DNA from 4 places in the Peribacillus sp. FSL K6-1552 genome. Region 2 is predicted to be linked to each of the others. Evidence: riboswitches for the same ligand, from Rfam matches in the RefSeq annotation. Region 2 holds a riboswitch; each other region holds the start of a gene.
What was found. A riboswitch is a leader RNA that binds a small molecule or an ion and turns the genes downstream of it on or off. The one in region 2 is predicted to bind cobalamin.
Positions count from the first base shown of each region.

Region 1: another riboswitch for cobalamin. It lies ahead of metE (5-methyltetrahydropteroyltriglutamate--homocysteine S-methyltransferase); the one in region 2 lies ahead of NST21_RS12525 ((2Fe-2S) ferredoxin domain-containing protein).
Region 3: another riboswitch for cobalamin. It lies ahead of NST21_RS05540 (ribonucleoside-diphosphate reductase subunit alpha); the one in region 2 lies ahead of NST21_RS12525 ((2Fe-2S) ferredoxin domain-containing protein).
Region 4: another riboswitch for cobalamin. It lies ahead of nikA (nickel ABC transporter substrate-binding protein); the one in region 2 lies ahead of NST21_RS12525 ((2Fe-2S) ferredoxin domain-containing protein).

Region 1 covers NZ_JBBOST010000001.1:773,815-776,017, forward strand. Annotated here, with positions in the region: gene metE (5-methyltetrahydropteroyltriglutamate--homocysteine S-methyltransferase) at 1-952, opposite strand, end outside; cobalamin riboswitch at 1,108-1,298, opposite strand; gene NST21_RS03620 (potassium channel family protein) at 1,590-2,009, shown strand; gene bcp (thioredoxin-dependent thiol peroxidase) at 2,072-2,203, shown strand, end outside.
Region 2 covers NZ_JBBOST010000001.1:2,584,557-2,586,759, reverse strand. Annotated here, with positions in the region: gene cobJ (precorrin-3B C(17)-methyltransferase) at 1-680, opposite strand, end outside; gene NST21_RS12525 ((2Fe-2S) ferredoxin domain-containing protein) at 695-1,063, opposite strand; cobalamin riboswitch at 1,215-1,404, opposite strand; cobalamin riboswitch at 1,617-1,812, shown strand; gene NST21_RS12520 (energy-coupling factor ABC transporter permease) at 1,989-2,203, shown strand, end outside.
Region 3 covers NZ_JBBOST010000001.1:1,142,074-1,144,276, reverse strand. Annotated here, with positions in the region: gene NST21_RS05545 (manganese-dependent inorganic pyrophosphatase) at 1-451, opposite strand, end outside; cobalamin riboswitch at 745-925, shown strand; gene NST21_RS05540 (ribonucleoside-diphosphate reductase subunit alpha) at 1,063-2,203, shown strand, end outside.
Region 4 covers NZ_JBBOST010000001.1:2,448,511-2,450,713, reverse strand. Annotated here, with positions in the region: gene nikA (nickel ABC transporter substrate-binding protein) at 1-967, opposite strand, end outside; cobalamin riboswitch at 1,123-1,311, opposite strand; gene NST21_RS11935 (aspartyl-phosphate phosphatase Spo0E family protein) at 1,897-2,067, shown strand.

The DNA of each region.
Region 1 (2,203 bases), 1.8 Mb from region 2:
CGGCTACGGTTTTTGTGATGGTATTGATCAACTGATTCTTTTTCGATAAATCGGAAAGCCATATGTTTTTCCCATCAATCACACCTGCACCGAGCACTTTGTCTTTCGGGAAGCCGAATTCTTGGAGATTACTAAGGTTTTTCCCTTTATCATGGACAAAATCAAGACCGATCCCTTGAACGTGTAATTCAATCACCTCTTGGTAGTGCTCTACTGCATCAAAGTATGTTTGTAGCATGATGTTCAAATTTGGAGCTGCTTCATTCAATTTTTCATATAAGTAAGTAACAGTTTGCATATCATCTTTAGAAATGGATGAAACAAGGGAGGGTTCATCCATTTGCACCCACTTCACGCCTTCTTGTTCTAGCTCTTGCAGAATTTGTGTGTATAAAGGCAGGAGACTAAGGATGATTCCAGGTATATCTTGTTTATTGTAGCCTTTAGACAGAGTAATAAAAGTATAAGGTCCGACTAACACGGGCTTAGCTTCAATTCCTAGTTTTTCTTTGGCTTCGCGATAAGAAGCAAGTGGTTTATTTTCTGTCAAAGTCAGCTTTGACGGTTTTAATTCGGGAACGATATAGTGATAATTTGTATTGAACCATTTCGTCATTTCAGAAGCAACTTCATCCTTGTTTCCGCGAGCCATAGAGTAATATACAGAAAGGGGAACAGTGCCGCCTTTATAGGCTGAATAACGCTCAGGAACAAGACCGAACATTACAGACATATCGAGCATTTGATCATATAAAGTAAAGTCATTGACAGGAATAATATCAATACCTTGGTCCTTTTGCTTTTGTAAGTTGCCTAAACGGATGGCTTCTAGCTGTGCCGTAAACTCCGATTCATCGATTTTTCCGGACCAGTAAGCTTCTAATGTGCGTTTCCATTCACGATCTTCCCCAATTCGCGGGTACCCTAAACTACTACTTTTCAATATTCCCATCCTCCTACATTCTTTTTTCTTTTAATAAAATAACAACAAAAAAAGCACCCCTAACCGTCAAAAGAGAAAGTTAGAAATGCTTAAAATAAAGGGGTATACAAAAACCCCTTAAAATTATAAGGTCCCTAACACTTCCCTATTCTCCGTAGGTTAAAACAGTGTTGTCGAAACAGGCAGGTCTCCTGACTTTAGGAATCTTATTAGCGGCAGGCCTTCCCAATCCGAAAATCAGTGGCATATTGCATAGCGCTAACATTCCTATTACAGTGGCGGGACCGTGCCGGAATTACACCGGACTTCCCTTTTAATCCTAAAAAAATTAGGAACCTATTTCCACATATGAAATTTCACAAACCCGCTGTAAATTAAACTGCAGGCAACAAATATTTATAAAATAAAAACTATTATAAAAATTTAGACAAGCTTATCATATCCCGACTAAAATGGTCAACAAGGAAAAAAGTCTCGGGAAATGGGGGCTGACCCCGCCTTATATCGACAAAACTATTGGTGCACCTAGGTTTGTTTAAGGATGTGAATGTTGGGAAATGGGGTCTGACCCCTAAATAAAGAATATATTGTTTGGACGGGGAGTATGTATAGGGGGAGTGGGTTGTTTTGAAATGAGGCGTGGGGGATGACTTTTTACATCTTGATTGCAGGGATTATTTTTTGCATGGTGATGAGCATTCGAACGTTATTTCTTGTTGAGTCGGGAGGAAAAAAGTTTTCTCTAGAGGATATGCTGTGGCTCGGCAATTTATATGCGACGATATTAGTAGGTTTTGCACTGATTTATTTATTATACGAGCTACAGAATCATTCGGTGATTCTTGATATGGGCAATCGTTTGGACGGCAGTTTTTACGAGCAACTGAAGACTTCTTTTTATTTTAGTGCAATGACAATGTTTTCAGTAGGGTATGGAGATATAGCCCCGATAGGCATGGGCAGGATGATTGCGACAATCCAGGCGTTCATTGGATACACTCTCCCGGCTGCGTTTGTGATCCGGACAGTGATTGACTTAGAGCAGAAGGAAAGGAAGAATAAATGAAAGTTGTGTTTCTTTCAATTATTGGGTACGCTTACCATAATGAAAGAAATGGAGGGGTAAGAATGACTGTTAAAATTGGAGAAAAAGCACCGGATTTTCAACTTCCTGCAAACAACGGTGAAAAAGTTTCCCTATCGGATTTTAAGGGCAAACACGTTGTTTTATATTTTTATCCGAAAGACATGACGCCTGGT
Region 2 (2,203 bases):
GTCGTTAGCATCCCTATATCGTGATTTAACATGTCTTTCAAATTGGTTATCACAATATCCTGACGATCGCGATAAGCACTTTTTACCAATCCGACAGGTGTTTCGGGCGAGCGGTAACGCAGTAAAATGTTCTGTGTTTCAACAATTTGCCTAGTCCGTCTACCGCTTCGAGGATTATAAAGTGCAATGACAAAGTCAGCCATTGCTGCAGCCTCCACTCTTTTGGCAATCAGATCCCAAGGCGTTAAGTGGTCACTGAGGCTGATGGTACAGGAATCATGCATGACAGGTGCACCAAGTAAAGACGCACATGAATTGATGGCAGAAATACCAGGAATGATTTCAATGGCTACTCCCGTTTCTTCTTTCCAGCCTTTTTCAATCAATACTTCATAAACCAGCCCTGCCATTCCGTATACCCCTGCATCACCACTCGAAATTACAGCTACTTTCTTTCCCAACTCCGCCTGTTTCACTGCTTCTTGTGCACGTGATACTTCTTCAGTCATACCTGTACTTATAATCGTTTGATCTGTAAGAAGGCCCTGTATAAGTTCCACATATGTTTTGTAACCAATGATGAAGTCACTTTCTTGAAGGGCTTCTACAGCACGTTTGGTAATATGTTCAAAATTCCCTGGTCCAAAGCCAACGACAAATAATTTACCGTTTGTACTCATTTAGACATCTCCTTTTACGACTTGTCTTTTGAAATTCCTGTTTGAGCTGGAAAATCTGGATTAGGAGTCATTTCTCCATTAGTAAATTGGTAAATCATCTGTGGAATAAACTTCTCATCATCGAGATTATGGACAATCTCTCGTCCAAAATCAGGTGAATCCACTCGATACCATGTCCCTTGAGGATAAGCAATCACAACGCAGGCATCCTTACACCTTCCGTTACAGCGAGTTCTAGTAGTATGAATTTTTTGATTCAGACCTTGTGAAGTAATTTCATCACGAATTGCTTGCGTTATTTCTTCGCCACCTTTTTTCATGCAACTGCTGCCGTTACAAATCAAAAGATGCGAGTTTGTGCCTTTTAAGTTCCAAGTTGTCATCTTCTTCCTCCTAAATCTGAGAAAAGGCAAAATAAAAAACCTTAACTGTTAGAGTTAAGGTTTTAAAAAAACTATATGAAAAGGGAGCCTCCAGCAAGCAAAGTGAAACTCTCAAAATCTCCATAGTCCTTCTACCTTTCCCTCCGAAAAGTATCACACAATTTTAAAAGCAGGTTTCCTGGCTTACGCTTCAATTTACTTTTGTCCCTTCCCAGCTCTAGGCCAGTGGTTATCGACAATTTCATCAGCGTTACAGTAGCGGGGGCTGCATCGGATTCTCACCGATTTCCCTATTATCCCTTGCGTGTTCATACAAGAGCACTTTTAAATTGAAATATTTGGTTTTATAATAATATATTTCTAGTTAACTTTATCTATCATATAACAACTTTTTTAAAATTCAATAGTTTATTCCGACTGTTTTGAAAAGTTTAATGGTGAAAATCCAGCTTCATGCCTATCCTCTCTGCGATTTTATCCTTCTCAAAAAAAAATATGAATAGAGTGTAGATGGAATCATTGCTTTATGGTACAATAAACGAGAATTTTCAAAAAATTACATAAGTTTTATGGTGCTAGATTCCTCGGAATTTAGCTTAATAGGGAAGTCGATGTAAATCCGACGCGGTCCCGCCACTGTAAAGGGAAGTCCTAATACGTAAAGAATAATCCACTGTCAAACGAGATGGGAAGGATGTATGAGGATGATGATCCAGAGCCAGGAGACCTGCCATGAAGCGTGAAACTGTTTCAACCTACGAGGATGGGTGTGCGGATCAGGCAGATAAGCTAATATTTGTATTATGCTGCAAACTTACTGTTCATTACGCACTTCTTTCTTTTTGAGAGAAGTGCTTTTTATGTTGCCCGCCACTTCTCTTCTCAGCTTTAATCATTAAAAATAAAAGCGTTGAAAGGAGAACAAATGAAAAAAGCCAATTGGAAAATACTTTATTTTGTCATTTTACTACTCTTCGTACCAAAGAAAGCAATGGCCATGCATATTATGGAGGGCTTCTTACCGATCGAATGGGCGATATTCTGGTGGGCTGTGACACTTCCATTTTTAATCTTGGGTTACCGTTCCATTAGGTCTAAAGTGAAGGAAAACCCAGAAACAAAAATGATGCTGGGTCTGTC
Region 3 (2,203 bases), 1.4 Mb from region 2:
AAGAATCGGAAATGATGGCAGATAGCATTAGACCTGCGATTGCTTTAGGCACTTCAATACCGTTTTCTTTATAGATTTTATTTAAAATAGTTGCCGTGCAGCCAACTGGTTCTGCGCGGTAATATAAAGGATCGCTTGTTTCAAAGTTAGCGATACGGTGGTGGTCGATAACTTCTAAAACACGGACTTGGTCAATGTCTTCAGCACTTTGCTGGCGTTCGTTGTGATCGACTAAAATTACACCATCCGCTTCCCCTGCCACTTTTTCTACAAGACGAGGAGCTTCGAATTTGAATTGGTCTAATGCATATTGAGTTTCACCATTCACTTCACCAAGACGAACAGGTTCAGCATTGATACCTAGTTGTTTTTTCAGATCCGCATAAGCGATAGCTGAACAAATTGTGTCTGTATCTGGGTTTTTATGTCCAAAAACTAATACTTTTTCCAAGATTATTTCTCCTTTTTAATAAAAATTTTTCCGGGAACCCCATCATTACAATAAGGGAGAGCCACCTTTACTATACACTTTATTTTAACATAAAATCACTTACATTCAGCGTTTGAATTTCCCATTTTTCTATTAATTCTTTCACTCTTTTCCCCTCTCTCCTCACTTTGTCAATAGATAAGGATTGGTTTTTATCAAATATATTAGTTGAATTATCGTCTCATATGGATTACGATAATATAAGCAGAAATACTAGATATTGATATTAAAAACCACACACATAACTATATATAGAATTATTTGTAATCCAAGGTGCCAGTGATGGCTGAAAAGGGAATCCGGTGTAAACCCGGAACTGTCCCCGCAACTGTAAATGTGACGAAATGAGAAAACCACTGTATAGCTCTTTATACGGGAAGAACTCAAAGTAGGATGATCATGAGTCAGGAGACCTGCCTGGATTTTTCACGTTTCTTATTCTTCGGGGATTGAGATGATGAAACGATAGTATAATGGCTATTTTTTCATGGCTCTTTTATTCTATCGTTTGATCCGCTCAATTTATTGGGCGGATTTTTTTATTTAACGGAAGTTTACAAGGAGGATTATTCATGACTCAAACATATAACTCTACTATAGTGAAAAATGACACAGAAACAAGTTCTATCCAGCTCGAGATGTTATCCAAGGAATTCGAAGGCCGGCTAGATATGGAAAAGTTCAAAAAGCGTTTTACAAAATGGCTAGATCGTAAAAGTGACTCAACAGAAGAACAAACTTCAAAAAAACTGATCCAGCTTGCTCTCGAAAGTGTAGACATAGATGCTCCAGATTGGACGTTTGTTGCTGCGGCAGAACTTTTGAATACGATGTACAGGGATGCACAAGCGAATCGCGGTTATGAGAACGTGAGCTACGGACCGTTCTATGAATTAATCGCAGGACTCTCTCAACAGCAAGAGGGGGAACGCTACCCGATTTATAAACCCGAACTACTCGACTCTTACTCCAAAGAAGAAATTGAAGAATTAGGCTTAGTGATCGATCCGGAAAAAGATAAACTATTTTCTTATATCGGCATCTACTTATTAAACGACCGCTACCTAGCCCGTCCGAAAAAAGACAAGGTCTACGAACTGCCTCAGGAGCGCTTCATGATCATCGCTATGGAAATTATGAGAATGGAAAAAACAGAACACCGCCTGCAACTTGTCAAAGAGGCATACTGGGCGATGTCCAATCTGTATATGACCGTCGCGACACCTACCCTATCAAACGCAGGAAAAACTCACGGTCAGTTAAGTTCATGCTTTATTGACGCGATTGAAGATTCTATTGATGGCATTTATCTATCCAACTACGATGCCGCTAAAGTATCTAAATTCGGCGGTGGTGTAGGACTTTATGTCGGTAAAATCCGCTCACTTGGTTCTGATATCCGTGGTTTTTCTGGAAACAGTTCAGGCACAACCCCTTGGATCCGTTTGTTTAACCAGACTGCTGTCAGCGTCGATCAATTGGGCCAGCGTAAAGGAGCAATCGCGATTTATTTGGATGCCTGGCATAAAGATATCATGAGTTTCCTTGACTTAAAGACACAAAACGGTGATGACCGGTTGAAAGCTCATGATATTTTTACAGGTGTATGTATTCCTGATCTGTTCATGGAAGCCGTACGCGATCGGAAAGAATGGTATCTTTTCGACCCACATACCGTAAAGCAAACCCTTGGATTCTCACTCGAAGATTTTT
Region 4 (2,203 bases), 140 kb from region 2:
AGATCTTATCAATAACAGCCTGTTTATTAAAAGCATGTTGGAGCGCTAACCGAACTTTAAGATCTTTAGTCGCTTCTCTATTTGAGTTAAGAAGCAGCGTTCTTGTAGCTGTAGGTTCTGACAATTTGGTTTCATATTGCCCTGAATTCTTCAAAAATTGGAATGAATCTTGGCTTATGACCCCGTTTCCAAAAATAAAGTCGAGTTCTTTTTTCTCAAAAGCTAATACTCTTGACTCACCGTCAGTAATGACTTTAACAACCACCTTATCTACTTTAGGTTTAGTACCCCAATACTGTTCATTCCTTTTAAAAACTGCAAACTCATTTTTCTTATATTCACTCAATACCCACGGTCCTGTGCCAATCGGAGACTTGAGTCCGTCCTTAAATGTGTTTTGACTGTCAGGAAAAGCAGCTTCGCCTACAAATCGCAACGGTCTGATGTAAGTTAGTTCTTGAAGAGTTGGATAATACGCGTTGTTCAAAATAAGTTTAAATGTATATTCATCTATTATTTCAGTACCTTTGATTTGGTTAATTAATTCCACCCATTCATGTTGTTTGCGATTAACTAAAATGGTATCAAAGTTTTTCTTAACGATTGCAGCATTAAAGAGGGAACCATCGGAAAATTTAACATCTTTCCTCAGATGGAATACATATTCTTTTCCATCTTTCGATATATCCCAGCTCTCTGCAAGCCAAGGCTGAATTTCTCCGCCTTCACCGTAATAAACAAGGGATTCATATACCATAGCCTGGGAAAAAAACTCATTCGGAAAATATGTGTGTGGATTTAAGTCACCTATATCCCCTGGCCATGAAAAAGTAACAACTTTTTGTTTATCTTTATCTGATGTATTTTCTTGATCTATTGTTGTGTTGCTGCAACCAGTAACAAAAATTGTGAAAATTACTAGTAGTCCAACAAAAGAATGGAATAAATTAGACCGTTTTAAAAACATGTTTTCTCACCTTCAATTATGGAATTTTATCTATTTGAAAAATTACGAAATATAAAAAAGCATTTCCAACCAGATTTAACGGTCAGAAATGCTTATAGTTTAAGAACAAATTCGTCTTCTAGCACTCTAACACCTCCCTATCTCCCGTAGGTTTAACAGCATTTTTAGAACGGGCAGGTTTTCTGACTTAGGTTCATCATCTCCATGCGTCTTCCCGGATATTATCCAGTGACTTCCTTGCATAGGACTCACCATTACAGCGGCGGGACCGTGCCGGATTTTGCACCGGCTTCCCTTTTAAATATTCGCATTTAAACGAATATACCCATTCCAATACTATATGAAATTTTCCCTCATATTCATAGTAAATAATAGAGCTTGTCTATCCTAAAATTATTTTGTCGAAACCATTTGTTACTTCTTAACACTTTATTAGTTTCATCTCTAAGTAATTTTTGATAAACCCAGCTACTAATCCTATCCATCTAGCAATAAACGAAATACAGTTAGTAAAAAGGAGAATAAACAGGTTCTCTTTAAAATTCAACAAATTTTAAATTCTCCTAAATTATACAGTTTTACGATTACAACTCTCTCAAAATGGAGATATTCACTATATGAAAATAAAACCAAAAAAAGTTTACCTAATACAAATTATATTCGTTATTGCAAATTTATGCTATATCAAATTAAAGTCCTGATGTTTTTTAACGGCTCGTTATGTATGGAAGTAATAATTTTATATATGAATAGTTATCTGTAACGACATATATCGAATGATAGTGAGGAAGATTTGTATTGCTCCCGTCAGAATTTGTTTACTTTAAATAAGTAAATACTTACTATAATATTTAAAATCATCCTAATTTATGTAATAATAAATATACTACAATAAAGGAAAGGTTTTGAGGGGATTTTCGTTGGAAAGTATGGAACTGCTACATAATAAAATAGAGACAATGAGGAAAGAATTAATAAATACAGCCTTGAAACATGGATTCTCCTCACCAAAAACATTACATTTGAGCCAAGAACTTGATAAACTCTTGAATATACTTGTGCATGAACAGGAGTCGCTAACTCCAATAGGCCTTCAATAAGATGTAAGGGTGCTTCTCCACTAAGTAAGTAGGCTTGAAGCCTGATGATCATATTTTCTCCTTTCTACCATAGGGCTTCATGGTTCAATAGCGGGAAAACAGTTGGATCCCTACTTAAAAAGTTCATGAAAAGAAT